DNA from 4 places in the Shewanella piezotolerans WP3 genome. Region 1 is predicted to be linked to each of the others. Evidence: predicted binding sites of a transcription regulator. Region 1 holds the regulator's gene; each other region holds the start of a gene.
What was found. The regulator sigma-54, encoded in region 1, starts transcription at its own class of promoters, with help from an activator protein. The targets are predictions, from matches to a motif close to GTTGGCACGNNNNTNGNNT.

Region 1 (7,792 bases):
TGGCTCAAACTTATTTAACATTTTAGCGGTACTTGCACTCCCCGGCCTCATTGCACCTGGCGAAGTCGATGCAGCGGCAAGTACACGAGATTTCTACATGGTACTTGCAACGAGCAGTGCACTTGCAATACTGATCTTATTGACCGGACGCGCACGGCAATTAAAACCGTGGCACGGCATCGTACTACTGATTACATTTGTTGCATACCAAGCGTTACTTTTCCTATCTTGAATATGAATGCAGCAACTAAAGCAGTAAATAAAAGAGAGACCAAGAAATGGTAAATGAACAGCAGTTACGCCAATGGGGCACCAAAGTGATTGATATCGAGAAACAAGCCCTCGATAACCTTCACCAGTATGTTGATTCGAGCGAATTTGCCCAAGCTTGCCAACTTATATTGCAATGTACAGGTAAAGTCATCGTGATGGGCATGGGTAAATCAGGCCACATTGGTAACAAGATATCAGCGACATTAGCCAGTACCGGAACCCCTGCATTCTTTGTCCACCCGGGTGAAGCGAGCCATGGGGATTTAGGCGTTTTAAGCGAAAACGATATCGTACTTGCTATCTCAAACTCCGGTGAGTCAAGTGAAATACTAACCTTAATGCCCGTCATTAAGCGTATGGGACTGCCGATGATATCGGTCACGGGCAAACCTGATTCAAACATGGCAAAACTCGCTCAACTGCACCTTTGTATTGAAGTGCCAGAAGAAGCATGCCCACTTGGGCTAGCACCGACCTCAAGTACGACAGCTACTTTGGTTATGGGTGATGCACTCGCCGTAGCTTTACTGCAAGCGCGTGGCTTTACTAAAGATGATTTTGCGCTTTCTCATCCAGGTGGAAGCTTAGGCCGTAAGCTATTATTAAAAGTCAGTGATGTGATGCACAGCGGTAATGAACTGCCTTTAGTAAAGCATGATATTTGCATTACCGACGCGCTTTATGAGATCTCTAAAAAAGGCTTGGGCATGACGGCTATTGTAGATGCTGCAAACACCTTAGTCGGGATTTTTACCGATGGAGATCTGCGCCGGGTAATTGATGCTGAGGTCAACTTACGCACCACTTCTATTGCTGATGTCATGAGTAAAGGTTGCGTCACGATTACCGACAATGTACTCGCAGCAGAAGCGCTGAAAGTGATGGAAGAGAAAAATATTAACGGCCTTATCGTCATCAATTCAAAGCAACAACCTGTCGGCGCATTGAATATGCTCGATATGGTTAAAGCAGGAGTGATTTAACATGTCTAAACAAGGATTTTACGGACCAATCAGTGATGACGTTTGGCAAGCTGCCAGCAAGATCAAACTCCTGATCTGTGATGTCGACGGGGTATTTTCAGACGGCTTGGTTTACATGAGCAATGCCGGAGAAGAGCTTAAAACATTTCATACCCGCGATGGCTACGGTGTGCGCTCAGTCCTATCTAGTGATATCAATGTGGCAATTATTACCGGTCGCAAATCACAAATAGTAGAAGACAGAATGACGGCGCTTGGTGTCACTCACATTTACCAAGGTGTGGATAATAAACTCGCCCCTTACAATGAACTACTCGCCCTGTATGGTGTAACTCCTGATGAAGTCGCCTATATCGGCGATGATATGGTCGATCTTCCTGTCATGAAGGAAGTGGGTCTATCTGTATGTGTAGCTGATGGCCATCCATACGTTAAGCAGCATGCGCTTATGACCACCCATATTAAAGGCGGTCACGGTGCACTGCGCGAGCTAACAGATCTACTGCTGCTTAGCCAAGATAAGTTTGAGTCAGCTCATGGGATGAGCATATGAATCGCGTCACACTCGCGATAATCGCTTTATTTGGCACTGCACTCATCCTCTATTGGCAGGTTCAGTCTAAAAAAAGTGATCAAACGTTAGACGTCGATGCAAGCGAACAACCCAATTACATCATCGATGATCTGCGCAGCACAGAGTACAATGAAGCAGGTTTTGTCAATAGCAAGGTCACAGCCAAGCATATGGAACACTATGAAGATGCTAGCATGACTTACTTTACTGAGCCTGTTTACTTGATCTATCCCGATGATGGTCAAGCACAATGGCGCCTAAGAGCAACCAAAGGCAGCCATAACAATTTAACCGGTAAGGTCTCATTGCAAAACAATGTTATTATCGATTCAATTAGCCCTGAAGAGCCGATCCAAACATTATCTACATCCTATTTAGAACTCGATTTAGATACTATGATAATGACCTCTGATGAAATTATTCACGTCACTGGCAATGAATTTGTTATTCAAGGCACAGGTCTTTATGCTGACCTCAATGCTCAAAGTGTAAAGTTGATCAGCGAAGTCGAAGGGATCTACGATGCTAAATAAGCTGTTCAAAAAAACCAATATACTCACTCGTGCAATCACACTAAAGGCCGAGTAGAAGGAAGTTATGAAATATAATCAATCCATACTTGCAGGTCTATTGTGTCTGCTCAGCATTAGCAGCTATGCCGCTGTCGATGACCTTAAACAAGAGGTCAAAATTGCCGCTGCAAGCCAAGAAGCCGATATCAAAAACAATCAGGTTATCTTTTTTGGCCCAGTAGAGGTGACTCAAGGCTCAATTAAAATGAACGCTGATGAGTTACGTGTTTTCTCTAAAGAAGCGAACTCTGGAAAAACACTGGTTGCCACAGGCAATCCAGCAACCTATACCCAAATAATGGAAGATGGCCGCCCCGCAACAGCAAGTGCTAAAGAGATCCGTTACGAACTCGCGACCAGAACCTTAACTCTTTTAGGTGATGCGACACTCGAGCAAGAGGGTAGCCAGGTCACAGGTAATCGCATTAAGTACAATATAGGTTTACAGCAACTTATTGCTGAAAGCACCGGCGAAGGCAATGACAGAGTAATCACCATCATTCAACCAGAAGCCTACCAAGAAGAGACTCCTGAAACCCCAGCTGAACCGATAGAAAAGCAGGAGCAGCAATGATCCAAAAAACGCTTATGGCACGCAACCTAGCTAAGAGTTATAAAAACCGTGCAGTTGTTCAAGATGTGAGTTTAACGGTAAAAACCGGGCAGATCGTTGGCTTACTCGGCCCAAATGGGGCAGGAAAAACCACAACTTTCTATATGGTTGTCGGTTTAGTGCAGAGTGACAAAGGGCAAATATTTATTGATGAGGACGATCTAACCTTAGATCCTATGCATCTTCGCGCACGAAAAGGTATAGGTTACTTACCGCAAGAAGCAAGTATTTTTAGAAAGCTTTCAGTCCGCGACAACATCATGGCAGTGCTACAGACTCGCAGCGATATTGACAATGAGCAGCGTGAGGCGCAACTAGAGAGCCTGCTTGAAGAGTTTCATATCACTCACATACGTGACAGCCAAGGCATGGCACTTTCAGGTGGTGAACGCCGTCGAGTTGAAATTGCACGAGCGCTAGCTGCCAACCCAAAATTTATATTGCTTGATGAACCCTTTGCAGGTGTAGATCCAATTTCGGTCATCGACATTAAAAAAATCATTGAGCAGCTAAAAAGCCGCGGCTTAGGTGTGCTAATTACTGATCACAATGTTCGTGAAACATTAGACGTTTGTGAGCATGCATATATCGTAAGTCACGGAAATCTCATTGCTGAGGGTACGCCTGCTGAAATCTTAGACAACCAGCAGGTTAGAGCAGTGTACTTAGGTGAACAATTCAGGCTATAGTTAATCAACAACATGAGCGTTTAAAGCGCGGCACTAGTTAAGTATACTAATATAATCATAGTGTTGGCCCTTTATGCTCTCTTCGCCAAATTAACGAGCTTCAACGTTTAATTACAGTGTAGGGAATAGCGGTAAGATGAAAGCGTCACTTCAGCTCAAAATGGGTCAGCAGCTAACCATGACTCCACAGTTACAGCAGGCAATCCGCTTACTGCAACTGTCCTCTTTAGAGCTGCAGCAAGAGATCCAGCAAGCATTAGAGTCAAATCCCCTACTAGAATTAGATGAAGAGCAATCTGACAGTGAACCTGTCAGCAATGAAGATCGCACCACCAGCGAATCCGATAGCTATTCAGAATCCGATAGTGACAACGATTACAGCGCCAGCGCCGAAGTTGATCCCCAGCAAGATAGCGCTGCAGTAGAAACCTCTGATGCATTAACCCAAGATTCAATGCCAGATGATCTGCCGATGGATACCACTTGGGACGAAGTCTATACCGTTTCTTCAAATGCAAGCTCTGGCGGTATGCGCGATGACGATATGCCATTCCAAGGTGAAACCAGCGAAGGCTTATATGAGCACCTTGAGTGGCAAAAGAACTTAACACCATTTTCCGATAACGATCTTGCTATCGCCACCGCCATTATTGATGCTATTGATGAACGTGGTTACCTCACTCAAAACTGCGAAGATATTCTTGAGGCAATGGGCGACCCTGAAATTGAGGTTGATGAAGTCGAAGCCGTACTCAAGCGCGTGCAGCATTTTGACCCCATTGGCGTTGCCGCTCGCGACTTAAGCGAGTGTCTATTGATCCAACTGGCCCAATATGCCGCTACCACACCGCATATTGACCATGCCCGCCTACTCATCAAAGACTACTTAGATTTGATTGCAGGACGCGACTTTAGACAGTTAATGCGTAAAACTAAGCTTAAAGAAGATGAACTACGTGAAGCCATTAGCCTGATCCAAACTCTCAACCCAAGACCAGGGTTAGCAGTCACTCGCAGCAAAGATGAATACGTTATTCCCGATGTATCAGTGGCCAAAAAGAAAGGTCGCTGGGTGGTTGAGCTAAACCCAGATTACATGCCTAAAATTAATGTTAATCAGCACTATGCTTCAATGGCTCGCAGCACTAAAAGCCAAGCCGATGGCCAGTTCATCCGTGGTCATTTGCAGGAAGCTAAGTGGTTTATTAAAAGTTTAGAAAGCCGTAATGAAACTTTACTAAAGGTCAGTAACTGCATTGTAAAATTCCAGCAAGGCTTCTTTGAGTATGGCGATGAAGCCATGAAACCAATGGTTTTGAATGATATCGCAGAAGCCGTTGAGATGCATGAATCCACCATATCAAGGGTTACCACTCAAAAGTATATGCATACCCCCAGAGGTATTTTCGAATTAAAGTATTTCTTCTCTAGTCATGTCGGAACCGACGACGGTGGAGAGTGCTCATCAACAGCTATTAGAGCGTTTATTAAGAAGTTAGTCGCAGCTGAAAACCAAAAGAAACCATTAAGCGATAGCAAAATGGCGCAACTTTTGGCAGAACAAGGGATAAAAGTTGCTCGTCGTACTATCGCGAAATATCGTGAAGCAATGCTGATCCCGCCCTCAAACCAACGTAAGAGTTTATAACTCAAAATTAGGCACTTGGAGGAATTTTCTATGCAAATTAACCTTACTGGACATCACATCGAAATCACCGCATCATTGCGTGGCTATGTAGAAGAAAAGTTTACAAAGCTTGAACGTCATTTCGATCAGATCAATAATGTCCACGTCATTTTGAATGTAGAAAAAATGCAGCAGATTGCCGAAGCCAGAATTCACCTTAAAAAAGGTGAAGTTTTTGCTACTTCGGAACATGCGGACATGTACGCCGCAATCGACTCCCTGATCGATAAATTAGATCGTCAGGTTATTAAACACAAAGAGAAGCTGACCAAACATTAACGATGGAACTATGTACCATCCTGCAGCCGGAGTGCACCACCTGTGCCACTCCGGGCAGTAAGAAAAAAGTACTGGAACTAATCAGCGACATTGCCGCTGTCCAGTACCCTACTCTATCTTCACAAGAGATATTCGAGAGCCTTTTGGCACGCGAAAAAATGGGTAGCACAGGTATAGGCAACGGTATCGCAATCCCGCATGGGCGATTGACCAATATTGACCATCCATTGGGCATATTAATCAAATGCGAAACACCGATCTCTTTTGACTCGATAGATAAACAGCCGGTCGATATATTGTTTGCACTTTTGGTTCCAGCAGAGCAATGTGAGCAACACTTAGCCACCTTGTCTTCAATGGCTGAAAAGCTTAACGATAAAGCTATCGTTAAGCAGTTGAGAAAAAGCACCAGTGAATCAGAGCTGTACGATTTGATCACTCAATAGCTAATGACTCAGGTCCTTAAGTAACCTTATGTAATACAAATAGGTTATTTAAAGACCTTAGTATTTATGACAGCAATATTATTTATTATCTCCTTCTTGCCTAAGCTCTTGCTTTCACCAATAAAAAAGTTAATCTATACCCTTGTACATCTTGTAAACATATATAATACCAATCTGTATAAAGATTTGATCGCTCAGCGAGAGTTTAGCGGCTTGAGGTTAGGTCATTAAATGCTCCTGCATTAAAGACCTCCACCGTATCTGAGCTCCAAGGGTGGTGGGAATACCTTAAGCATGTCAGGAACATGCTTGGCCATGTGGTTTGCAATGAATGAAGAGCATAGTGAGAATAGGTTCAAGTTCATTAACGCAGCATCAGAACCGCTATGACTCGCCTGTAAGGAGTGTTTTGACTTGCGACTTCTGCATTGAGTAAACTCATAAGGGAATAACCATTATGTCATTTATTCGCCTTGAACTAGTTCGTAATAAACACTCTGAGTAGATCAACTTCTTATACTGATTGGTATAAAACACTCACTCTAACTTCTATCAGGTAGTCAAAAGATGAAACTCGTTCTTGTCTCTGGTCGTTCAGGCTCTGGTAAATCCGTTCTTCTAAGGATGTTAGAAGATCTCGGCTATTATTGTGTCGATAATCTTCCGTTACCTATGATGGGAACGCTGTTAGAGCAGCTAACGGGTAATTCAGAGCTCGTAGCAATTAGTGTCGATATTCGCAATATGCCAGAAAAAGACACAGAGCTGGAAAAGCACCTAACGAATTTGCCCAAAGGTGTCGAGCTACTCAGTTTCTTCCTAAACTCAAGCGATGAAGTATTGCTTAAACGCTATAACGAAACCCGACGACTTCATCCACTGTCTCATTCGAATATTTCGTTAAAAGAAGCCATTCAGCTTGAAGGCCGTCAGCTAGAGCCATTAGCAAAAATAGTCGACCACTATATCGATACTTCAAACCTCAACATTTACGATCTTAACGATCAAGTTCGTGAAATTTTGTTGGGTAATATTGATAAAGAGCTAATGATCAAGTTTGAGTCTTTTGGATTTAAACATGGTATGCCTACCGAAGCCGACTTTATGTTCGATGTTAGATTTCTACCTAACCCTCACTGGGAGCCAGAACTAAGGCCAATGACAGGGCTTGATAAGCCGGTGCAGGACTTTCTCAATCAACGCCCATTGGTGAATAAATTTATCTGGCAGATAGAAAATTTACTGCGTACATGGCTGCCAGACTTAGAGCGTAATAATCGCAGTTATTTGACCATTGCTATTGGTTGTACCGGAGGCCAACATCGCTCTGTGTATGTAACCGAAAGGCTTGCTGAACACTTTAAAGATGGACGGCATAAAGTGACGACTAGTCACCGCGAGTTAAAAAATGCCAAAGATTGAACGACAAGTTACCATATGCAATAAGCTTGGGCTTCATGCCCGAGCCGCAACTAAACTTGTGGTGTTAGCTTCTGAATTTGATGCTGAAATCACAATAATCCAAGGCGAAAAACAAGCATCAGCTATAAGTGTACTAGGCTTACTAATGTTGGAGACTGGAATGGGCAAATCCATAAAGCTAGTTGCCACAGGAGCAGATGCAGAGCTAGCGTTAGAGGCTATATGCCATTTAATCAATGCCAAATTTGACGAAG
Region 2 (7,792 bases), 860 kb from region 1:
ACGGAAAGATCAGCAGGTGCTGGTTCACCCGACATTTGACGAAATAGTCCATCTTTGCCGCGCATTAAGTTTTCATTACCAGGATTGACCAATTTAATACGGCCAACCTCTTCAATGACCTCAGCAGTGGCCCCTGTTGGACGAACAGAGATAATGCCATCTTGAGATATTTCAATTTTTTCGATCGGAAGCGGTAATACGATAGGTCCGTTGTCACCCATTAGTGGGGTACCTTTATCGTTACGGAGCACACCAGTGGTATCGAAACTCAAGCTACCAGAACGTGTATAAGCTTCGCCGCCATCATCAGCTTGAACCGCAATCCAGCCATCGCCTTTAACGGCAATATCTAGATCTCGACCAGTGGTCTTGATAGGACCATTGGTAAAGTCTGCTGACGGGCTCTCTGTCATAGCAAATACACGTGTTGGCAGTCCTTCACCAAAGGCTTGCATTGAACGCGCTTGTGCGAGATCAGCTTTAAACCCATCAGTGTTAGCGTTTGCCAAATTGTTGGCGCTAATCGCCAACGAATTCATATTCTGCTTTGCGCCGCTCATAGCGACATAGAGTAACTTGTCCACGTAATGCTCCGTCAAACTTCCGTCTAACGTATTAATTAGCAAGCATCGTGCCAGAAATTGATTTTATAAATTAAGTATAGAAAGAGGAGGTTACGAATAAAACTGTTAACGATGAGTCGAGAGAGGAAACACGTTGCCGCTGCGGCAACGTGTTTTACTCTACCGCAGCTAAAGCGGATAGAGGTGTGAGAATTAACGGATCTGCAATACCGTTTGTTGCAAGGTATTGTTGACTTCCAAAGTACGAGAGTTAGCTTGGAAGTTACGTTGCGCCGAAATCAAATCAACAAGCTCAGTGGTTAAGTCTACGTTTGATTGCTCAAGTGCCGATGAACGAATACTACCAAAGGTGCCACTGTTAGCTTCACCCGCTAATGCAGGACCCGAATCAAGGCTCGCTTTCCAAGAGGTATTGCCTGCTTGTGATAAGCCTTGCTCATTGGCAAAGCGAACTAATGCAACGCGTGCAAGAGGTACCGTTGAGCCATTACTGTAGCTGGCGTTAATCAGACCATCAGCGCCCACTTCAACGTTAGTTAATCGCCCAACGGTAGTACCATCCTGCGTCAACTCAGTCACTTCAAAGGGTGAAGCATATTGCGTCGGGTTATTAAAATTAAGTGTCAAAGTTTGCGCACCATCAGCGCCAGGGCCTAAAACATTTGCCCCACCGACGCCCAACGCCTCAGTCTGAATAACTGCTGGGTTACTGCCAGTGTACGCGCCAGTATCATTAAAGGATATCGCAGCACCTTTCCAACCACCTGCGGTTTCAGCATTAGCGGTGCCATCAGGATTACCATCGCCTGTTGTATCGATATCATAGGTACCAGATGCAGGGTCCAAATCGACCTGTTTACCGTCAACGGCATAAAATGCAACCCAGTTACTTTCACCGGTATGGGCAGCATTCGGAGGACGAACAAAGTACGTGGTCATCACATGTGGCTCACCTAATGAGTCATACATGGTGACCGATGTTGAGTTGTTGAATGTATCTGGGTCATCGGGGTCGAAATTAGCAGGATCAAACGTCTTATCACCCGCATTTAGATTCATCTGCATGCCGATGTTATCGGTTTTTACTGGGCTACCCGCTGTATCTGGGATTTGAACTGGCTCGGTCGTTGTTAAACTTACCGAGGTTGAATTACCATCTTTATCTACAGGGAAGGTTTGCAGAAAATTACCCGCTGAATCGACCATATAGTTATTCGAGTCAAACTTAAACGCACCAGCACGGGTGAAAGAGTGATCTTGTGAGCCAATCTCTGAAGAGGTCACGAAGAAACCGCCACCATTAATCGCCATATCAAGTGAGTTATTAGTAAACTGTAAGCTACCTTGATGGAACTGCTGTGCCACTTGGCTGGTTGCCACACCACCACCAACGGTTGTTTTGCTGTTAGCGAAAATAGAGCTGGCATAAACATCGGCAAATTCAGCGCGAGACTCTTTAAAGCCAGTAGTGTTTACGTTAGCGATATTGTTTGCCGTTGTATTTAGATCTTTTTGCGCAGACGATATACCGCTCAAAGCAATGTTAAATGACATAGTTCACCTCAATCCTTGTTCAATTCGTTTTAGCAGAGGCTATACTCGCCTCTGCTATTAATATCTGTCAGACGTTTACGATTCTGATACCGCTAATACATCACTGATCTTAATGCCACCCACACCACGTAAATTCAAAATAGCCCCAGTAGCAGCAGTACCTAATGATACGCTGGTCACATGTGCGTAGGTTGAAACGGGAAGCTCTTCACTTTTACCATCAACGTTACCCGTCACTTTAAGGGTATAACTCCCTTCAGCAACTGGCTCGCCATTTTTCCCCATGCCGTCCCAAGTAATATCGACGTTACCGCCTGCACTACCATCAACGGCAAAGGTCGAAATAAGTTGGCCAGTTTCATCTTCGACGCGAACCGTTAAGTCCTTAATCGCCTCGGGGGTGCTGACAATGGCTTTAATGTTGGGTTCTTCTGCAGACACATAGCCTGTGTCTGATGGAATAAGCACTTTCTGACCCACTAGTCCTGACGCCTGCAGCGCTTGGCTCGAGGTGGTTAATGCATTAAGGTTAACAATCTCTTCGTTAAGCTTACTAATCCCATCAACGGTTGAAAACGATGCCATTTGCTGGATCATCTGGTCATTATCGACCGGTTTAAACGGATCTTGCATCGACAATTGCTGACTCAATAACGAGAAAAAATCTTCTTGAGAAAGCTCCTGACTATTAGGCTCTGGTATTGAGTTTTCTGCCGGCAAACGAAGGCTATCTAAAAACGGGTTACCGGTTGAAGATGTCTGCTCTGTCGACGCGCTACTTTGTGTCGTCGCTTGCGATGCTTGCGGCGTAACGGCGCTGGTCTGCTGTGGCTGACCGGTTGCCGATTGCGTGTTATTGAGCGGATTAATCAGGCTCAAAATTTACCTCCAGCTTTCACTGAGTTACTTGCCAATTCTAAGAGTTTGCTGAAGCATCGATTTCGCTGCATCAGTGACTTGTACATTCATTTGGTATGAGCGAGAGGCCGAGATCATGTTAGCCATCTCCTCCATCACGTTGACATTGGGCTTATAGATAAAGCCGTCAGTGTCTGCCATTGGGTGGCCGGGAGAAAATTCTTTATTCAAAGGTAAATCACTTTCAACAATGCCTTTAACCGCAACAGATTGTGATGCACTTTGATGCTGTTGTGCTTTGCTCATTTCAGCTTCAAAAATAGGATGGCGAGCACGGTAAGTTTCGCCTGCGCTGCTCGATACAGCGTCAGCATTTGCAATATTACTGGCAGTGGTATTAAGCCTGACTGATTGCGCAGACATGCCTGAACCTGCGACGTTAAATATATTAAATAAACTCATAATTAATCGCCTCTTATCGCTTTTTTCATGCCTGAGAACTTACCATCAAGAAAACCGAGGGACATCTGATACTCAAGTGCATTTTGCATGAATGCTGATTGTTCTTGTTGAATATCAACGGTGTTGCCATCACCGGTATCGGGTTGATTAGGTACACGGTAAGCAACGTTTTGCTGAGTTAACGCTGCCATATCAAAATGTTTACCGTCGCTTTTAGCCATCGCTAAGCCCGATTGACGTGACTGCGCTGAATTCATCGCTTTGGCAAAATCTACATCACGCGCTTTATAGTTTGGCGTGTCGGCATTGGCAATATTTGAGGATAGGACCTCTGCACGTTGGGAGCGTACGCCCAAAGTGTATTGATGAACTCCTAATGCTTTATCAAAACTAATCGCCATAAAATTGCCTCCTCAGCTCGGTATCTGAAATAAAGCAATTGGTGTGCCAGATTAGTTTAAACAAGTGAAAATAGAGGTATATCTAGGATGTAGCGATGTCAAAAAGAAGGTTTTACAAGATAAGAGGGTGTCAAAATTGCGTTAAACGCCGTTGAAACACCCTGACTACGACAGCTTAACTGCGCTTTTGGTAATAGATCCCAGGATTACAGCGGATCATATCGAACTCTTCAGATAGACCAGCAATAGACTCCGAGGCGCCTAAAAATAGAATACCATTTGGGTTCAATGCGGCAGCAAATTGCCGCAGTATTTTCCGCTTTGCCTCTGGCGAAAAATAGATCAATACGTTACGGCAAAAAATGATGTCAAACTTACCCAGTAACGTATAACTTTCAAGCAAGTTGTGTGCTCTGAAGTTCACCAACTGTTTTACATTATTCTTAATCACCATATTGCCGGACGGCAAAGTATCAAAAAACTGACGTTTCCTTTCATCTGACAAGCCACGCCCTAAGGCTAAATTGTCATACTCTGCTTTTTTACAGCGTTCAAGCATTGAAGGAGACAGATCTGTCGCAAGAATGCTTGCACCACTCGGTAATTTACCGGGGCGACGTTGCTGATGTTCAAGAATGGTCATGCTTAACGAGTACGGCTCTTGCCCCGAAGAACATGCCGCAGACCAAATTTTAATCGGTCTACCCAGCCGGCTGTAGTTTGGCAGTAAGGTATTGGCCAACAGTTCAAAAGGGTAACGGTCTCGAAACCATAAGGTCTCATTGGTGGTCATAGCATCGATAACTTCGGTGCGAAGTTGACGTTCAGTCGGTTTCATTGAATGTTTGACCACATCCGACAAAGAAGGAAGGTTATACTTACCCATCAGCGGCGCCAAGCGGCTACGCACTAAGTACTGCTTGTTTTCACCTAGCACAATACCGCTATGCTGCTCTAGAAATAGCCTGAATTGATGGTACTCGTTTTCAGCAAGTGATTTATTCGGCACTCTAGTATCCTAAATATCTATAAAACAAAGCCACGCAGTCGCTGCAGCTTAACAACAATCGCAGGTTTATACATTAGCCCCCAAGGAAACACAAGCCGGAGTTGGCTTCCTTGGGCCTTCGATACGTTGTAAGATCGCGGATTATAAACTTAAGTGCTTGTTTACAGCCGCTGCTAACTCATCTGGATTAAATTTCGCGATAAAATCATTAGCGCCTACTTTCTCAACCATAGCTTGGTTGAATACCCCGCTGAGCGAAGTATGTAGCACGACTTTGATGTTTCTCAATTTAGGATCATCACGTATTTCAGCGGTTAAGGTATAGCCATCCATTTCTGGCATCTCAATATCTGAAATGATCAACGGGATCTCTGTTGAGACATCTTCCAATTCAGCGGCCATCAACCGTAATTTATCTAACGCTTCTTTACCGTCTTTAGCAGTGTCGATTTGCAGATCGAGCGAGCTTAACGCACGAATAATCTGTTTACGTGCAACCGATGAGTCATCGATCACCATTATGTGATGATGCAGATCTCTATCAATAGTCAGTTTATCATCCAGCTCTTTACTGATATTGGTGTTAACCGGCGAGATCTCATCTAAGATTTTTTCTACATCTAGGATCTCTACAAGTTCGTTTTCTATCTCGGTAACAGCCGTTAGGTATGAGCCACGGCCAGCGCCTTGAGGTGGCGGCATGATAGCTTCCCAGTTCATATTGATAATACGCTCTACAGAACTGACCAAGAAGCCTTGTACACTGCGGTTGTACTCAGAGATGATAATGAAACAGTTCTCAATGTTCTCAATCGGGCGACCACCTGTGGCTGCACTTAAGTCAATCACTGAAATTGTCATTCCGCGAACATGAGCAATCCCACGTACGTTTGAATTGAGCCTAGGTAAACTGGTTAATGGAGGGCATTGCAGCACCTCTTTTACCTTAAATACGTTAATGCCGAACCGTTGACGTCCATTAAGTTTAAATAACAACAACTCTAGTCGGTTCTGTCCAACCAATTGCGTTCGCTTATTTACTGATTCAAGAATGTTCGACATGAAAATTTGCCTTGTACTTATTTTTATCGATTAAATCAAAAAGATTCAATTTAGTTGAGTGACCACTTATTACGTTGATTTAGCGCATCGATGCTGCCGATACTGATCAATATAATTAACACCTACATTTAGGCATACTACTTGCTTAGCTTGTACTATCTGATTCTAGCGTTGCGATTTTAGTCAACTTTATGACACCCGACAATTTAATGAGTTCGCTACAGAAATTCTAAAACAACACGACTTAGGTGCATTCTAGCGAATCAAGCTGGTGTATTCATTATGAAAATAATTTTTTGGCTCTTTTTAACCGTATTATTTGTACCCATCGCCGCTATTGCAAATGCAGATCAACTTGCTAGCGTACCTTCTATATCGACCATTTCTCGATTAGCTATAGCCGCAGTTGAAGAAAAAATAGAAGCGCCTGAAAAAGCTAAGATAAATATCACCCCTCAGAGTCTCGATAGTCGCATCAGCTTGCCTAGCTGCTACTTACCGATTAAAGCTGAAATTGCCAGTGACCGCGCAATTAGACGTAATAACACCATTAAGATCAGTTGCGACAGCCCAGACTTAAGTTACCCGTGGCAAATATTTTTATCGGTGAGAGTCGATATTCTCTACCCCGTGGTGGTAGCGAAATCTACTTTAGGTCCCGGCGATCTGCTATCAAGCAGTGATGTCGAAATCGATTATGTAGAGCAAACCACACTGCGCGGTCAACAATTTGACCAAGTGGATCAAGTGGTAGGAGCTCGATTAAAGCGCCGTGTTGCCCCGCAGCAACCCATTTTCAATAACCACCTTTGCATTGTTTGTAAGGGAGATACCGTTTCTATATTCGCTCGCTCTGAAAATTTTGAAATTAAAACCGTTGGCGAAGCCTTACACGACGGTAATCTAGGCGATAAAATCCGTATTAAAAACACTCATTCACAAAAAACATTGAATGCAAAAGTCACTGCTGTTGGCCAAGTTGAAGTAAGAATGTAAAATAAGTCTAAAGTTAATAGTTATCACGCCGATAGCATGTGTAAGAAAGTCTCTTTATTCAATGTTGGATACCAAAATGGCTATGGATATTAAACAAGTAAATAGCGCTGCAACATCGCGTATAAACAGCAGTAATGCGGGCAAAGGCTCTGCAGCACAAAGTGCACCTGCCGCCCCCGCGCAAACAGCGGCAGCACAAAAAGCCGACTCTGTGTCAATTACGCCACAGGCTCAACAGCTCCAGAATGTACAAACAAAGATGGCTGATATGCCTGATATAGACCAAAAGAAAGTTGACGAAATTAAAGCTGCTATCGCTGAAGGCCGTTACAAAATCGATCCTGATAAACTTGCAACTAATATCGCAAACTTCGAGAATGATCTCAGCGATTTAAACTAAACCTCGCCGCTAAACGCGGATTAAGGCAAAACAGATAAGGCCATTATGACAAATTTATCTCATCTATTAAGCTCACAACATAGCGTGTTGACTGAGCTTAAAGCCGTTATCAGCCAAGAAAAACAAGCATTACAGTCGCAAGATGCAGACACCTTGTTAGCGCTAGCGTGCACAAAAGCGAGCTTACTTGATAATTTAAAGCATAACGATGAGATGATAGCCGCGCAGCCTGATAAAAGTATATTAGAGACCGATGCAACATTATCTCAGCAAGTTAGCGAAGCAAAGAGCTTGCTCGCAGAGTGCCAACAACTCAACGCTGAGAACGAATCTTTAATTGAATTGAGCTTAGCCAGCTTAAATCGTTTTTCTCAAGCACTGCAGGTCAGTCGAAGTTCTACCAGCCTCACCTATGATGGCAAAGGCCGCACCTCAAGTATCTCCAGCTTAGGTAACAATTTAAGAG
Region 3 (7,792 bases), 850 kb from region 1:
GGCGGCGCAGTAAACTCTAGTACAGTTGAAGTCACTATTTTACCAGTAGGTGATATGGACGGTGACGGTAATGTTGATAGCGATGATATCAACGCACTGCAAGCTGCAATCAGCCAAGGTTCTGCAATTGATGCAAGCTTTGATTTGAACAATGACGGTGTCATTAATGGCGCGGACGTTGCGTTAATGAGCGGCATCTGTTCCTTTGACAACTGCAGTAATATCGCACCACCGCCACAGGCACCTGTTGCTGTCTCTGCGGCATTGGACAACAACGTCCAGGTGAATACAGACGTAAGATTCAGCAGTGCAGGTTCTAATGATCAGTACGGTCAGATCGTGACATATGCTTGGGATTTCGGCGATGGAAATAGCAGTAACTGGGCCGATCCAGTGCATCAATTTGCTGAGCCTGGAATTTATGATGTAACGCTGACACTTACAGATAACGATGGCATGACAGCAACAAGCACTACCCAGGTGAATATTGACCATGCGCCGCTTACTGATGTTTGTCGCACTGAGCCTGCTGCAAACGAACGAGACTTGATTGCCTCTGTACCCGTTTGTGTTGGCACTGAAGATAGTTTAACCATTGCGCTGGTTAATCGTCATCAAACGGTTGCTATCTCTATGGTTAATGCGGCAGATGATGCGCTGATTTACTTCGGCTCAGGTAGCTGGCCGAATATTAATACAGGAGACTACAGCGCCGTATCAACTAGCCAAGATGGCCAGCAATGTGCCTTCTATACGATTCCTGATGATGCGAAAAGCTGGGGCTATATAGAGTTAACTGGGGCCGTTGCAGGTGCAACAATTGTTGTTGACTATGATGTAGCGTCTTGTCGTCCAACAAGCCTAGTGACTGATGATAGCCTGCAAAATGGCGTTAGTCAGCTAGCTTCAGGTCAGCGTGATGAAGAGGTGCATTTTAGCATGAATGTATCTGCTGGAGTATCAGCCTTAACCTTTGCAACAGCAGGTGGCACGGGTGATGCGGATATGTATGTTAAGTTTGGATCTCAACCGACAGTCAGTGACTATGATTGCCGCCCTTATAAAGGCGGTAACCTTGAAAGCTGTAACATAGATAATGCTCAAGCTGGTACCTACCATGTAATGCTACGTGGCTACCAAGACTTTAATGACGTGAGTGTTACTGGGCAGTACGTTGCTGCAGGTCATAGTAATCAGGCGCCCGTAGCGCAAATTGACGGCCCGTTTGTGAGTAATATTGGTGACAGTATTACCATGAGCAGTACCTCAACAGATGTTGACGGCTCAATTGCTAATTACCTATGGGATCTCGGTGATGGCACAACCAGTAATTCAGCTACGGTAAACCATACGTTTGCTGCAGCTGGGATCTATTCCGTTACGTTAACGGTTACTGATAATGAGGGCTCTACTAGTACAGCCACCACTCAAGCAAGCATCTCAGTACTTCAATCAGGCGTTGCGACGTTAGTTTCTGGTACTACAGGTGCTGAAATAGTCTATCAAATGCAAGTGCCAGCAGGCGCGAGCAACCTAAGCTTTAGTACTAGCGGTGGCAGTGGTGATGCAGACTTGCATGTGAAATTTTCTAGTCAAGCGACCTCATCTGACTTTGACTGTCGTCCTTGGAAAAATGGTAGTAATGAAACCTGCGTTATCGACAATGTGCAAGCGGGGACTTATTACATCATGTTGCAGGGTTATAACGACTTTACTGGTGTGCAATTGCTAGGTAATTACAACCTTTAATGCACGAGTAATATTGTATGACTCATTCAAAGGCCTCGCTTTGGAGGCCTTTTTAATGGGTTAGTTACACTCGCTATTTAGCCTCTCACTAATTACCTACTGTTGATAGAAGCCTTAGGCACCAAATTAAAGCTGCGATAACGATAGCTTGTGCCTTCTTGCTGCCACTTTTTAATCATCAACAGAGAAATTAGTCCTGCTTTGCGTGACTATAAGAGAAATTAACGATGATAAAAAAAACGCTCACCATATTATTACTTGCACTCACTTCACATTCAGCCATGGCTGCGACTGAGCGAGACGGCGCCTATCGAACACAAGACACAGACAATCAAGGTGTTGAACATGTGCGTTCTAGCCAAGACTATATGCCGCAAGTTGCACAGCCGCTAACAAATGAAATTGCCGATGAAATTCGGCCCGACAATAATACAGTATCGGCGATCAGTACCCTCAGTACATTCTCAAGCATGAGTGTCATGAGCAGCGTCGAACAGGGATGCAGTGAGCAAGTCTTTACTTCGCTATCAGGAGGTGCCTTACTCGCAGCACTAAGAGATAATGGCCGTGACTGTATCGACACTTTATTTAATGATGAGCCTGAAACGTTGGCGTTGGGTGCATATTCTGATGCCAACTTAACCACGGTTGTTAACGAAATTAAGGCGCAAGCTTTAACCTATGACGGCAGCGATCCCGACGAGTACCTAAGTGCACTGTTTTACTGGTTAAAAGCTTATGCCTTTTATGATGAGCGCCGATTTGTTAACGCCAACAGCCAACAATCGATGGAGCAAGCAGTGAATGCGCTCTACGCCAGTGAACATTTTTTTGATAAAAACCCTCAGAACGGATTAGTCGTCAGAAGCGCATTAGGCATACTTAAAAACGCTAATATTGCAGAGCGTTTTGTGCATATCACTAAAGATGTGCTGAATCGCTATGATGAGTCTTTTGAAAATGTCAGTAATTGGGGGAAAGGGATCTCCCCCTTGCTTTGGCAAACATTGCAGTCTTGTGCCAGCAAGAAAGAATGTCGGGCGCAACAGCATAATATCTCGCTAATTAATGCCATTAAAACATTTATCTATAATAACCTTAGCTGGTTAGATAAACCAGATAATGACTATCACTTATTTAACCTAGGTTATCAATTAGTCAATCTTTATCGCGGTGAGAGCGAAGCACATTTTGCTGCAATAGAAGATGAGTTCGTCACCGAGGTTGATAAGATCCTTAACAGCAGTTTTGGCCCATTAAAATCAGATGCTGCACGCACACTTTATTTGGCTGTATTTGAGTCAGTCAATTACAACGGTGTATGTGCTGTGTATAACGTTTGTGATCTTAAAGATGAGCTTATCGCTTCTGTGCTTGATAAGCGTATGACGTGCCCGTCAGGCAATCTGTTTATTTGGGCGCAAGATATGGACCAAGCTCAGCTTGAATGGGCATGTAGCTCATTAGCCGTGGATGAAAACAACTTCCATGAAAAGCTAAAAACCAACCGCACCCCTGTGAGCCCAGATGATAATGACCAGCTGCAAATGGTTATTTTTAATGACAAGAAAGAGTGGGTCACTTATGGCGGTGCACTGTTTAATGTCAGCACAAACAATGGCGGAACTTACCGTGAAGGCGATCCGAGCCGAGCAGGTGATCAAGCGACCTTTTACGCCTACGAAGATGTGGGTGAACGGCCTATTTTCGATATTTGGAATTTGCGCCACGAGTACATTCATTACCTTGAAGGAAGGTTCATCTCCAAAGGCAGTTTTAGAGATAGCGACAGTGCAGGGCGCACCGTATGGTTCGGTGAAGGGATCGCTGAGTATATCTCACTGGTTGACTGTAATGCAGCTGCAATCGATGAAGCGCGTAGTGGTGACTATGCATTGAGCACCATCTTTAGTAACGAATATGGTGTGGGACAAACTCGGATCTATGATTGGGGTTATTTATCTAATCGTTTCATGTTTGAGCGCCAAAACAGTAGCTTTTTTGCTATGTTAGATCTCTTTAAGCAAGGTGACTTTCAAACGTATCGTGCCGAGCTTGTCGACCCATGGGTAAATCATCAAACATTTGATGCCGAGTTTGCTAGTTGGCTCACAACTGTTGAATCAACAGGCTGCAGCATAGATAACACGCGCCCGCCGTCGCCTGAAGAAGCGATAGATATTGATGATGTGCAGGGTAATGATCAAGTCGGTATCAATGCCTGTGCTTTGGGGAGAGAGCAGCTGGAATTTAGAGTTCAAGCAGGCGTTGCCAGCTGTTTGAGCTCTGCTAACGCAGGTAAAAAAAATGAATACGCAATCAGTGTTCCCCAAGGTTTAGCTGATGTGTCGCTCGAGATCACCCTAAGGCACGGTTCAGGTAATGCTGACCTTTACCATGAGCATGGTAGCGCCAATAACGGCAGCAGTTATGAGCTTGAGTCAACGGGGCCAGACAACAACGAAACGATAATCGTCACGCCAGTGCAGTCGGGTTGGAACTATATCGGTGTCAGCGCTGAAAGCAATTACTCTGGTGTTACTTTACTTGCTAGATTTGTACAAAATAATCTGCCAGTCGATGACAGCACATTACAAAATGGTATCAGTCAGCACGCATCGGCTGAACGTGGTGAAGATATTCATTTCACTATGAATGTACCTGCTGCAGTATCGGCATTAGCATTTGATACTAGCGGTGGTAGTGGCGATGCTGATCTATATGTCAAATTCGGTTCTGAGCCAAGGTTAACTGATTATGATTGCCGCCCTTACAAAGGTGGAAACCAGGAAAGCTGTGAGATAAACAATGCCCAAGAAGGCACCTATTTTGTGATGTTACATGGCTATTCCGACTTCAGTGATGTCAGCGTGACTGGCCGCTATAATGCTGATGGTGGCAACGATGATACAAGGGTATTGGAAAATGGTACGGCTAAATTGGTATCAGGCACCGTTAGTGGTGAAGTCACCTATACAATGACGGTGCCAATTGGTGCGACAAACTTAAGTTTTAGCACCAGTGGTGGTAGTGGCGATGCTGATCTGCATGTGAAATTTGGCAGCGCAGCGACCCCGTCTGACTACGATTGCCGCCCATGGAAGAATGGCAGTACTGAACAATGCACGATTAACAATGTTCAAGCGGGCACCTACTACATTATGCTACTCGGGCATAGTGACTTTAGCGACGTAAGTTTAGTGGGACGTTACACCCCTTAATGTTTCGACATTGTATTAAATAGGTCACATGCCATCCTTGATGGCTGCTTTTACCTATGAAAAGTATTGTTTTAAGTATGCGCTTATTTAGTAAATCCATAGCGTATGAAAAATTCGTAAACTCAAATTTTAGGCCATGAGTCGATATGCATCGATAAGATGGAGATAATAGAGGAGGGCATATTAATGTTGACGGGGTCTGGAAGCGAGTGAATTGAGCAAGGTTAATTTATTACGGTGTTTTGAAAATTCACTTTGATATGCGGATTAAGCACTTATGATTACAAATAAGTGCTAGTAGCCAAAGTGCTGACAACTGGATTGTATAAGCATTAAATAAAGCGAAGTATAGCGTTTGCATATTTCTTGATACTTTCTAACTATACATTAGGCTTTATGGTCTCCCCACAGGGACTCGAACCCCGATCGATCGCTTAGGAGGCGACTGCTCTATCCTGTTGAGCTATAGGGAGACGCCAATGATTATACTGGTTTTACTCTAGATAGAAAGAGTGCATGAAAACTCTTTGGCTTTATTTGCTTGGTTTTTAATCGGTTAGAGTTTTATGACCAGATCATTGAGCTGAATGTTCAGTGACGCACTGACGCCTTTAAGTACTGCAGTGGCACTTTCTTCGGTCACTTGGTCAATGGTGATGGTGGCTTTACTCTTACCGGCTACCGCACGCATGTTCTCGAGTCTATCGGGCATATTTTGTTGCAGTACTAGCTGTAATGTATCACCGACGCGAATGCCATTACGTCGTCCCAGGTTAAGGATGACTCTGTCGGCTTGTCTTGCAACAACCTGGCCTAGTAGGGGGCGACAGTTGAGAGTGCTGTCTATATCTTGGCTCGCTTCGAGTAACACGCCTTTTATCATTTCGCCGTATTCAGAGCGCCAGAATTGGTCGCTGTTCGAGTTGACCGTTTGTTGCAGTGAAAACTCCCATTCAGCAGTCTGGCTATATTGTTTGCTCCAAACCTTCTCACCACTAATGGCGTGGAATAGCGATAATTTAAATTGGAACACGCGCATTGGATCATTTTCCCACAAGCCAAAGGTACGAGTAGATTGCTCTGGGGAGATATCAATAATTTCAGGTAGTAAAATATATTGGCTATCGGTGATCTCTCCTAACCAACTTGGCAGTCTATAGCCTCGTACATCAACAAGTGCTTGATCGACATCTAAACGCTCGTTGGCGTGGAGATGAGTAAAGCTGCTGTTAGAGTGGTTTTCAATAACTTGCGCTAATTGTTCTGACAAATTTTGCTCGAATAACCCTAAGTTGCCATACCTTAATTGTGCTCTGTCTTTAATAAGTGCCTGAGGAACCAGAATTGATGCTTTAAGTTTACTGTTTTGACAGGCCTGCTCGAGTGGCTCGATCATATCTATACGAACATTGACCGTTATGTAGCCATCCTCAATTAACTCGCTAATCATCTCTACTTGTTGACTCTGAGCATTGTGGCTGAGGGTAAAGCTTTCATTGACCAGCTGACCATTTCTCACCGTTTGTTCACTGGAAAAACGTGCCCCAGATTTTAAGGTGGCATAGCTGACTGCTTGTTCAATGGCATCTTGGCGTGCTTTGGCTAGGTTGTTATCAATTATTTTGGCCTGGCCACTGGCCTGGATCCACTGTGCTTGCACGGGAGAAGTGATAAAAAGTGTGCAGGCTAATAGTGTGTTAATAATGCTAAATAAGCCAAGTTTCATATTGATTTTCCAAGTCTTTACGTTGCACCGCAACGAATAAAAGGGGGACTGTTTGTCATCTAAAGAGGGGCAATTAACGCCGACAAAATGACAGTCGTATTGATATGACTAGAATAAAGCAATAATCGTGCCCCTTATTATACTAATCAGTATAAAGATTTGATCGCTCAGCGAGAGTTTAGCGGCTCTGAGTAGATCAACTTCTTATACTGATTGGTACTAGTCTGCAACTATACATTTAGCCGTAAAGTTATTCAGCTTTGCGCCGATAACAGCATTAGATGAACTTATTCTTTTAGAAATGCTTTTGGGGCTATATAGGTTCCTGAAAGATAGGAATACAAAGATGTATAAGACAATAATCTTTTTGCCATTACTCATGTTGCTTGGCTGTGCGGCAACGCAGAATGAAGCTGCTGATGAACAAGTGCTTGAAAGCGGCAATGGCTTGCCTCATTTGTCGTCAATTAACCATTTGGCTCAGCAGATGGTCAATGAGTTGGTAAGGCAAAATGATAGCTTAAAACCGACTCAGCCATTGCTGGTGGCTACACCGGTATTGCTAGCTGATTTGGCTACCACGAACGAACTGGGCCTGCAGTATCAGCAAGGACTAATTGCTGCACTACATGATCATCAGTTTAATTTAATTGACATGAATGTGGCAGAGACGCTACGTGTGACTCAGGAAGGCGACTTTATCTTGAGCCGAGATTGGCAGCAATTACCAGCGGATATCGATGTTAGGCATGTGGTGGTGTCAACGATGAGTCCAAGTAAAGAGGGAGTCGTTGTGTATAGTCGCATTGTGGATGTCAGCAACAATCGAGTGATATCAGTGGCTCAAAGTTTTGTTCCAATAACAGCGATGCCAGATATGTTAAGCCCTTCAGAGAGAGTGGTGTCTGAAAACGGTTTGTTGTATCGCTCAGAACATGCAGGACGGAAAGCGGTAAATCTTGGGGGAGTCAAATAGATGAGAGCGATAATAGTTATTGCAAGCCTATTAATTGCAAGCATGTTTGCAGGTTGCTCGGCACAAGACCGCTATGTGCAATACGAGACCGAGGCGCCTGAATCCTTTCCGACATTAACT
Region 4 (7,792 bases), 830 kb from region 1:
AGCAAAATTACCCGTATTTTGGCGTGGACTTTTTTAACACAAGAGCAGCAGCAGTTATGGCTGCAGTATCGTGAGCTATTTTAGTTGAGTCGGCTGCTTATGGTTAACAGCAATTAAAGACTGAAATAACTGGCATTAGCATTTCAATTTATTCAGAACTTGGCCTAGACTCATACCAATGTGATTGAGTTAATTGGACTTAGTTGTGAACTTCAGACTGGAAAACTTACTAATAGAGTTGGAGTTATACCTGCAAAAACCTGAGGTGAGAGCATCTCAGGCGGAGTTAGCGCGCTTAATTAGTGATGATTTTATGGAGTTTGCTGCTAGCGGCTGCAGTTTTGGTAAAAGTGAAGTGCTTTCACGCTTACCAGATGAACGTGCGCCGCATATTGAAACTAGCCATTTTGAAGTGAGAGAACTCACGGAAGGGGTTTGTCAGATTTTTTATCGTGCAAAGCTTAAAAAAGCGGATGAGAACATCACCAGCTTTTCTATACGGAGTTCAATTTGGCGTAAACATAAGGAGGCGTGGCAAATGGTGTTTCACCAAGGCACGCCTTGTAGACCATTTTGATGCTTTGTCCCACCTTTACATAGGCTTATGCTTGTCCATTCCAAATAATTTTTCCACAGTCCGTTAAATCGTAGCCACCTAATGTCGCTGCTAATTGCTGTGATTGGGGTTCGGCTAGTAAGTTGAATAACCGTTGCAACTGACGTCTAAAGTAGATCCCTTGTGGCATTACGAAGTCAAAAGATTCTGTCACTAACGGCACAAAGCTCAAACCACTTTCAAGTGCAACGGACTGGCAACCAAAGCCAATATCAGCGTCATTACGGGCGATATAACCTGCTAATTCCCGCTCACTTTGAGCAACTAAGCTTGAGTTTAGCTGCTCAAATGTAGCCCCTTGCTTCATTAGCCATTGTTCTAAATGTTGCTGACTACCTGCACCTGCTTGTCTTGCAACCCAGCGCCAAGACTGTTGGGATATTTTGTCCAACTCCTGGCAGCGATGATGCATATCCGAGCGCATCATCAATCCTTGTTTACGGGTATAGCCATGCACCATCACCCATTGCTGATGGTTTGCATAGCCTTGCAGTAATGCTGGATGGCGCACGCCGCGCTCTTCAACACTGCCCCAGTGGAGAGTACACACATCGGCATAGCCGCGAGAAAGCAGATCTAATCCTAAGCGTGAGCCAGTAGAGCTGTAGCTAATCAATTCACTCTTACCGACTTGCGACATCATGCGAGCAACTAACATGGATAGCAGAGGATCATCGCTGCCGGTTATGTGCATTCGATCTGAGAGCATACCGCTATGGCAAGAATCCATGACCCAACGGTCAATTAATATTTTAGGGAACAGCCATTTTCCGGTGATTTTCGTCGCGGGTAAAATGCGATCATTCGCCATGGAATAGACTTTTTTCTCATTTAAATCTAAATATTCAGAGACCTGTCTGGCACTCATGTAGATAAGCTCTGTAGGCTCAGTCATTGTGATTCCTTGTGGCGAAAACCGTTGTTGCTTGTTGATGTGAGTGATTAAATTGCATCAAATTCAATGTTTTCTGCGCCGTTATAAACCAAGAAGTGACGGCCTTTGGCTCGGGCGATCATCGTGATCCCAAGCTTCTGTGCGAGTTCAAGCCCCATTTGGGTGGCTCCACTTCGGGAAAGCAGCACTGGAATGCCCATCTTGGCAACTTTAATCACCATCTCTGAAGTTAGCCGCCCAGTTGTGTAAAACAGCTTGTTATGACCAATGTCTTGCTTTAACCACATCTCACCTGCCAATGTATCAACGGCATTATGGCGACCAACATCTTCTACAAACCCTTTTATTTGGTCACCTTGGCATAAACCGCAACCATGCACCGCACCTGCATTTTTGTAGGTTTCGTTATAGGCACTGATATTCTTAAGCAGGCTATAGATCATGCTTTGCTTTATTTGTGGTGTTGGCAGGTTTATCTCATCGAGACCCGCCATAAAACCACCATATACAGTGCCTTGACCACAGCCTGAAGTGACTGTCTTTTCGGAGAGCTTTTCATCTAAGTCATCGGTTTTTTCACTAGTGAGGATAGCTGCGGAGTTTACATCCCAATCGACAATGACAGATTCGAGTTGACTTAAGTCAGAGATAAAGCCCTGATTTTTAAGGTAACCCAAAGACAAAGCTTCCGCTCTGGCTCCTAAAGTCATTAAGGTTACTATTGGGCGCCAATTCAAATAAACCGTAAGTGGGCGTTCACAAGCAATAAATTTATCGACCTGTTCACCCTTTTCGTTGACGGCTTTGACCGCAATAGTAAGCGGAACTTCGGTGTCAGTTTTGATTAAAGTTGGGTTGCTCTTGTTTGCTGTCATAAGACCCGTCATCAGTTATGAGATTTCAATTACCTTTATTGGTAAGCAATATCTGTACCTAATTTTAGAGGAGGATAAGTTAGCTGCAGATCACACTTATCGAGTTAGAGTCGCCCTTTTATGTCCTATTGCAGATTGCGTTTTAGACAAAATGTCCTAGTCTTTGGTGGGAATAGTTGATCTAGTTCAAATTATTTTATTGTTATTGCATGGCACACATATTGCTTTGTTAGAGGAGTATCTATTTAGTTGGACTGTCATTTAGGCAGCCATCTCAGGCAAGACGGAGACTGAATGCAACATACCGAAAGCCAATGGCCAATGTACGTTTCTCTAAAAAAAATTGAGAAGCAAGTCGGAAGATGGACCTCAGTACAGTGGGAAGTCGATCAAATGCTTCCTGCCACCCACGCCGCACCAGAAGGTGCAAGACTCGTCTTGCTTGAGCTGCATAAAGACGAGCGCGGCAGTTACCGTATCAATATTGATATGGATAACGCCATGTTATACATCGTTTGTGACGAAAACCTCGAGGGGGACTGGATCCCCGCCGCTATCTCAGCAGATCAAAACGTTGCAGCTGGCTGTCTAGAGGGCGATACCCCAGTACTCAATATCCCTATGCCACAAGCTATTGCTTGCTGGATTGAAGCGTTTATTACTCGCCATGGTGAAGTTGAAATTAGAGCCCATCGTCGTCAAAAGCATGTTAATCGCCGAAAGAATGAAGGCCCAAGCACCAACCATTTAGCAGGTAACTCATGAGTGGCTTGTTGTCGCGCTGGAACCTGCGCCGACAAAAAGTAGAGCAGGAAGCTGAAGCCGATTTCGAAGCGCTAGATGCTACTGAAGTACAGGTTGAAACCGAAGAGGTTATTGATACTGCTACGGTAGAAGCTGATGGCACTAGTGTTGATACGGTCGAATCTAATGAAGATAAACTGCTTACGGCAGAAGATCTCCCTGACCCCGAAAAAATTGAAGTCGGTGGTAGCTTTGCTAGCTTCATGGGCGCCAATGTCGATCCAGCCGCTAAGTCTGCTGCATTAAAGGCGCTGTGGAAGCAACCACATTACAGCGAAATTGATGGGTTGCTTGAGTATGCTCTCGATTATAGCAATCAACCTAAGTTATCTGCCGATGTATCGGCTGAATTAGCCAAGAAAGTATTCCGCCATGTTGTTAAAGATAAAGACGATGAGGAGGAGAACGAAGAGGCTTTGGCACTCGAGTCAGATGAGATGACCAGTACCGAAGAAGCTGTTCAAGCTGAAGTTGTTAGCGATACCGAATCGGTATCGGACATTTTGGACGGTGAAGATGAGCACCTGTCCCAAAATGAACCAGAACACCAAGACGTTACTAATAAGAAAGTTGTTTAACGTCACTATAGAGTGTTTTTAATTCCACAAATTTGGTATGTGAATTGCTGTATCTAGGGTAAAGCTGGCGTGATTGATAAGCGCAACAAATAAACAGCGACTATACGTACAGAAACAGCCAAAGAACTGTTCAGGAACGCAATGTGAGCAATCGTGAAACACAAGTTGGACTCAAAGAGGTTCGACAGCAGGTCCTTGCTGGGACACAGGTTATTCAAAACCTAATCCCACCGACCGTAAGTTATACCACCGAGGGCAATGTGCTCGTTATCGGGCCGGAAGATTTGGCACGTTTAGCAGCTGACAAATTGTCCCATATGGGCAAGTGTGCCATTTTAGCTAATGAAGCTATTACTAGCCAAGATGAAGCGCATCTTGAGCGGGTTATGAATGCCGCTGAAGATGTTGAAAGTTACTATAACAAGCTTATAGAGATAAAAGGCTTTCTTGGTCAGTTTCAAGTTAAAGTCGAGCACGAAGAGGGGAACGCTGACCTAAGTGTTGTGGCGATTCGTAAAGCCCATTTCGATCTCATTCTTGATCTCAGCATGAGCCCATGCATTAACCTAGAGATGCTACCGCCAGGCTATTTTTATGTCGGCCAAGATGAAGCCAAACTAGCTGAAGCACTGGAACAGTTACCTGATCTTATCGGTGAGTTCGATAAGCCGCGTTATGTGAAGGTCAATAGTGAGATCTGTGCTCACAGTCGCAATGGCAACGAAGGCTGTAATCGCTGTTTGAATTTCTGCCCCGCAGATGCAATCGCCAGTGTTGAGAAGAAAATCGAAATCGATCCTTACCTTTGCCATGGTGCGGGGAGTTGTACTAATGCCTGCCCAACGGGTGCAATTAGTTATGACTTGCCGACACCACAGTCAATGCACACTTACCTCAATAAATTGGTGACACGCTTCCGCTCACAGGCGCAAGTGGCACCAGTGGTGTTGTTTCATGACATTGGAAAAGGGGCTGAGTTAGTCACTGACCAACTTGCGGGCGAAATCATTCCTGTAAAGATGGAAGAGATTACCGTTGCTAGCATTGATCACTGGATGTCGTCACTGGCATGGGGCGCACGCCAGATCTTAATCCTTAATACAGACGCCACTGCGCCAACACTAACCCAGATGCTCAATGGTGAACTAGCGTTAGCCAATGACATTCTTGATGAGATGGGTCAGCCACGTCGTATAAGTTTAATCACCGAAAACCACTTAACCGAAGCCGGTGCAGACGAACTTTCAGAGCTGTTAACCACTAGTGCTAGCTGGCCAGTGATTGTTCCTGCTGCATTTGCTGCGACGACTAAGCGCGAGACAATTTATGCCGCGGTTGATCACCTAAATGAGCAGGCGGCATCTGTCGATACCTGCTTATCTCAAAGCAATATCCCTTATGGCCGAGTTAGCGTTAATACCGAGAGCTGCACCTTGTGCATGTCTTGTGTCGCAACTTGCCCTACTGGTGCGTTAACTGACGGTGGTGACCTACCTGCACTACACTTTGTTGAACAAGACTGTGTGCAATGCGGTTTATGTGACGCGGGCTGCCCGGAAAAAGTTATTAGTTTAACGCCGCAGGTTAACTTCGATAAAGCCTCGCGCCAAGCACGTCAGACCTTACATGAGGAAGCCCCGTTTGAATGTATTACTTGCGGCACACCGTTCGCAACGCAATCCATGGTCAAACGGATGTTAGAAGTGGTAGGAACCCACAGTGCCTTCAGTGCCAACACAGAGCGATTGAAAATGTGTGGCGACTGTCGTGTAAAAGACATGTTTGAAGACATTCTTCAAGATCCTGAAAAGCAACTGCGATAAGAGTTTAGCCATGACCGAATTAGTAAGAGAAGTTTCAGAAAATGACCAGCTAAGAGCCGATATCTATCAGTTACTAGCCGCACTATTACGTCGCCAGCCAAGCACAGAGTTATTGCAGTTCTTAGCAGGCTTAGATATTGACGCTAACGATGATAGCGACATGACTAAAGCTTGGGTTGGACTCAAGTTGGCAGCAGAGCAATTTACTAGCGAGCAGCTAGAGGATGAGTATTTTAATATCTTCCTCGGCGTGGGTAGCGGTGAAATCCTGCCTTACGGTAGCTGGTTTATGACAGGTTCATTGATGGATAAACCATTAGCCTTATTACGTAACGACCTTATGCAGCTTGGTTTCGAGCGTGAAGAGGAAGTGAAAGAGCCAGAAGATCATGTGGCTGCTTTATGTGAAGTAATGGGCACTTTGATTTTAGAAGCACCTGGATACCGCCAGCTAGCTTTCTATCAACGTCACATGGGCAGCTGGATTGCACGTTTTTGCGATTCATTAGCGAAAACGCCAAGTGCGGCGTTTTATGCCACGGTAGCGGAACTTGCTAAAGCATTTTTTGTTATCGAAGCCAATGAGTTTGAACAGTTAAGTTTAAATATTCCTGTTAACTGCCCAGGCAGCGAAGCGGAAAAGATTGAACCAAGCACTAACGAGCTAGCTTCTTAATTAGCTTGCTAGTGTAGGCAGTATTTACACCTGTTAAGCAATTTGTTTGGCAGGTGTAGACAAAAAATAGGGCGTTTTCCCTAACTTAATCGAGTGATGCGTTTAGTGACTTAAACCAATCATCTCAATATCTGTAATCCAAAGGAGACACTATGAAGAAGCAAGCTTCCGATATGGGTCGTCGTCAGTTGCTAAAAGCATTGGCTATTGGCAGCGCCGCAGGCGTTGTGGCGACAGCTAGTGGTCAAGCGATGGCTGCGACACCTGAAGTTGCCCCCGCTGCTAAAGGCGATGGCTACCAAGAGTCCGATCATGTTCGTAGTTATTACGCCTCGTTACGCACTAAATAAGCGCAACGTAGTCAATAATTAAAGGAGAGTGTGTGATGCGATTAACCCGCAAAACAGACCAAGCAGCTAGCAGTAATAAGGCTGTCTTAGGTTTAAACCGCCGTCAATTCCTCAAGTCTGCGAGTCTCGCGACAGGTGGTATTGCTGCGGCATCAATGCTTGGCGCAGGAATGATGCGAAAAGCAGAAGCTAAAGATGTACCCCATAGCGCGCCAACAGAAGTTAAACGTACTATCTGTTCTCACTGTTCAGTTGGTTGTGGTATTTACGCTGAAGTGCAAAATGGTGTGTGGACAGGCCAAGAACCTGCATTCGACCATCCGTTTAATGCTGGTGGACACTGTGCAAAAGGTGCTGCGCTACGTGAGCATGGTCATGGTGAGAAGCGTCTTAAGTATCCAATGAAGCTTGAAGGCGGAAAGTGGAAGCGACTTTCATGGGATCAAGCGATTGAAGAAGTTGGTCAAAAAGCACTAGATATCCGTAAAGAGTCCGGTCCAGATTCTGTATTCTTCATGGGTAGTGCTAAGTTCTCAAACGAACAGGCCTATATGTACCGCAAATTTGCTGCGATGTGGGGCACGAACAACGTCGACCACTCAGCACGTATTTGTCACTCTACCACTGTAGCTGGTGTTGCAAACACTTGGGGTTACGGTGCGCAAACCAACTCTTTCAACGATATTCGCAATGCCAAAGCCATGATGTTCATCGGCTCAAATCCTTGTGAAGCTCACCCTGTTGCAATGCAGCATATTTTGGAAGGTAAAGAGCGCGGCGCGAAAATCATCGTTGTCGATCCTCGATTCACCCGAACTGCAGCTAAGTCTGACGAGTTCGTGCATATTCGTCCTGGTACGGATATTCCTTTCATCTATGGTCTGTTATGGCACATCTTTGAAAATGGTTGGGAAGACAAGACCTTTATCGCCCAGCGTGTTTACGGCATGGAACGTATCCGTGAAGAGGTTAAGAAGTTTGACCCTGCTGAAGTAGAGAATGTTGTCGGTGTACCGAAAGAGCAGATGTACCGCGTAGCTAAGCTTTTAGCTGAAACTAAGCCTGGTACAGTTGTTTGGTGTATGGGTGGTACTCAGCATCACGTCGGTAACGCGAATACGCGTTCATACTGCATCTTACAGTTAGCCCTTGGTAACATGGGTGTTCCAGGTGGT

Region 2: a site for sigma-54 is predicted at 6,059-6,077, ahead of flgA (flagellar basal body P-ring formation chaperone FlgA). Genes of this name have one in related genera too.
Region 3: a site for sigma-54 is predicted at 6,813-6,831, ahead of SWP_RS06615 (flagellar assembly protein FlgT). Genes of this name have one in related genera too.
Region 4: a site for sigma-54 is predicted at 2,430-2,448, ahead of SWP_RS22300 (formate dehydrogenase accessory sulfurtransferase FdhD). Genes of this name have one in related genera too.

The regions. Positions count from the first base shown of each region.
Region 1 covers NC_011566.1:679,235-687,026, reverse strand. Annotated here, with positions in the region: gene SWP_RS03025 (calcium/sodium antiporter) at 1-232, shown strand, start outside; gene SWP_RS03020 (KpsF/GutQ family sugar-phosphate isomerase) at 279-1,256, shown strand; gene kdsC (3-deoxy-manno-octulosonate-8-phosphatase KdsC) at 1,258-1,809, shown strand; gene lptC (LPS export ABC transporter periplasmic protein LptC) at 1,806-2,363, shown strand; gene lptA (lipopolysaccharide transport periplasmic protein LptA) at 2,428-2,976, shown strand; gene lptB (LPS export ABC transporter ATP-binding protein) at 2,973-3,704, shown strand; gene SWP_RS02995 (RNA polymerase factor sigma-54) at 3,841-5,352, shown strand; gene hpf (ribosome hibernation promoting factor) at 5,383-5,670, shown strand; gene ptsN (PTS IIA-like nitrogen regulatory protein PtsN) at 5,673-6,116, shown strand; gene rapZ (RNase adapter RapZ) at 6,684-7,538, shown strand; gene SWP_RS02975 (HPr family phosphocarrier protein) at 7,525-7,792, shown strand, end outside.
Region 2 covers NC_011566.1:1,539,066-1,546,857, reverse strand. Annotated here, with positions in the region: gene flgF (flagellar basal-body rod protein FlgF) at 1-584, opposite strand, end outside; gene flgE (flagellar hook protein FlgE) at 777-2,138, opposite strand; gene flgD (flagellar hook assembly protein FlgD) at 2,214-3,017, opposite strand; gene flgC (flagellar basal body rod protein FlgC) at 3,042-3,458, opposite strand; gene flgB (flagellar basal body rod protein FlgB) at 3,461-3,859, opposite strand; gene SWP_RS06650 (CheR family methyltransferase) at 4,035-4,868, opposite strand; gene SWP_RS06645 (chemotaxis protein CheV) at 5,010-5,930, opposite strand; gene flgA (flagellar basal body P-ring formation chaperone FlgA) at 6,213-6,926, shown strand; gene flgM (flagellar biosynthesis anti-sigma factor FlgM) at 7,003-7,326, shown strand; gene SWP_RS06630 (flagella synthesis protein FlgN) at 7,372-7,792, shown strand, end outside.
Region 3 covers NC_011566.1:1,530,817-1,538,608, forward strand. Annotated here, with positions in the region: gene SWP_RS24710 (PKD domain-containing protein) at 1-1,749, shown strand, start outside; gene SWP_RS24715 (M9 family metallopeptidase) at 1,977-4,970, shown strand; tRNA gene SWP_RS06610 (tRNA-Arg) at 5,368-5,443, opposite strand; gene SWP_RS06615 (flagellar assembly protein FlgT) at 5,527-6,696, opposite strand; gene SWP_RS06620 (FlgO family outer membrane protein) at 7,043-7,672, shown strand; gene SWP_RS06625 (LPP20 family lipoprotein) at 7,673-7,792, shown strand, end outside.
Region 4 covers NC_011566.1:5,250,147-5,257,938, reverse strand. Annotated here, with positions in the region: gene rlmF (23S rRNA (adenine(1618)-N(6))-methyltransferase RlmF) at 1-84, shown strand, start outside; gene SWP_RS22310 (nuclear transport factor 2 family protein) at 206-577, shown strand; gene SWP_RS22305 (helix-turn-helix transcriptional regulator) at 603-1,511, opposite strand; gene SWP_RS22300 (formate dehydrogenase accessory sulfurtransferase FdhD) at 1,559-2,386, opposite strand; gene SWP_RS22295 (DUF3305 domain-containing protein) at 2,681-3,151, shown strand; gene SWP_RS22290 (DUF3306 domain-containing protein) at 3,148-3,768, shown strand; gene SWP_RS22285 (4Fe-4S binding protein) at 3,912-5,591, shown strand; gene SWP_RS22280 (TorD/DmsD family molecular chaperone) at 5,602-6,267, shown strand; gene SWP_RS22275 (twin-arginine translocation signal domain-containing protein) at 6,420-6,617, shown strand; gene SWP_RS22270 (formate dehydrogenase subunit alpha) at 6,653-7,792, shown strand, end outside.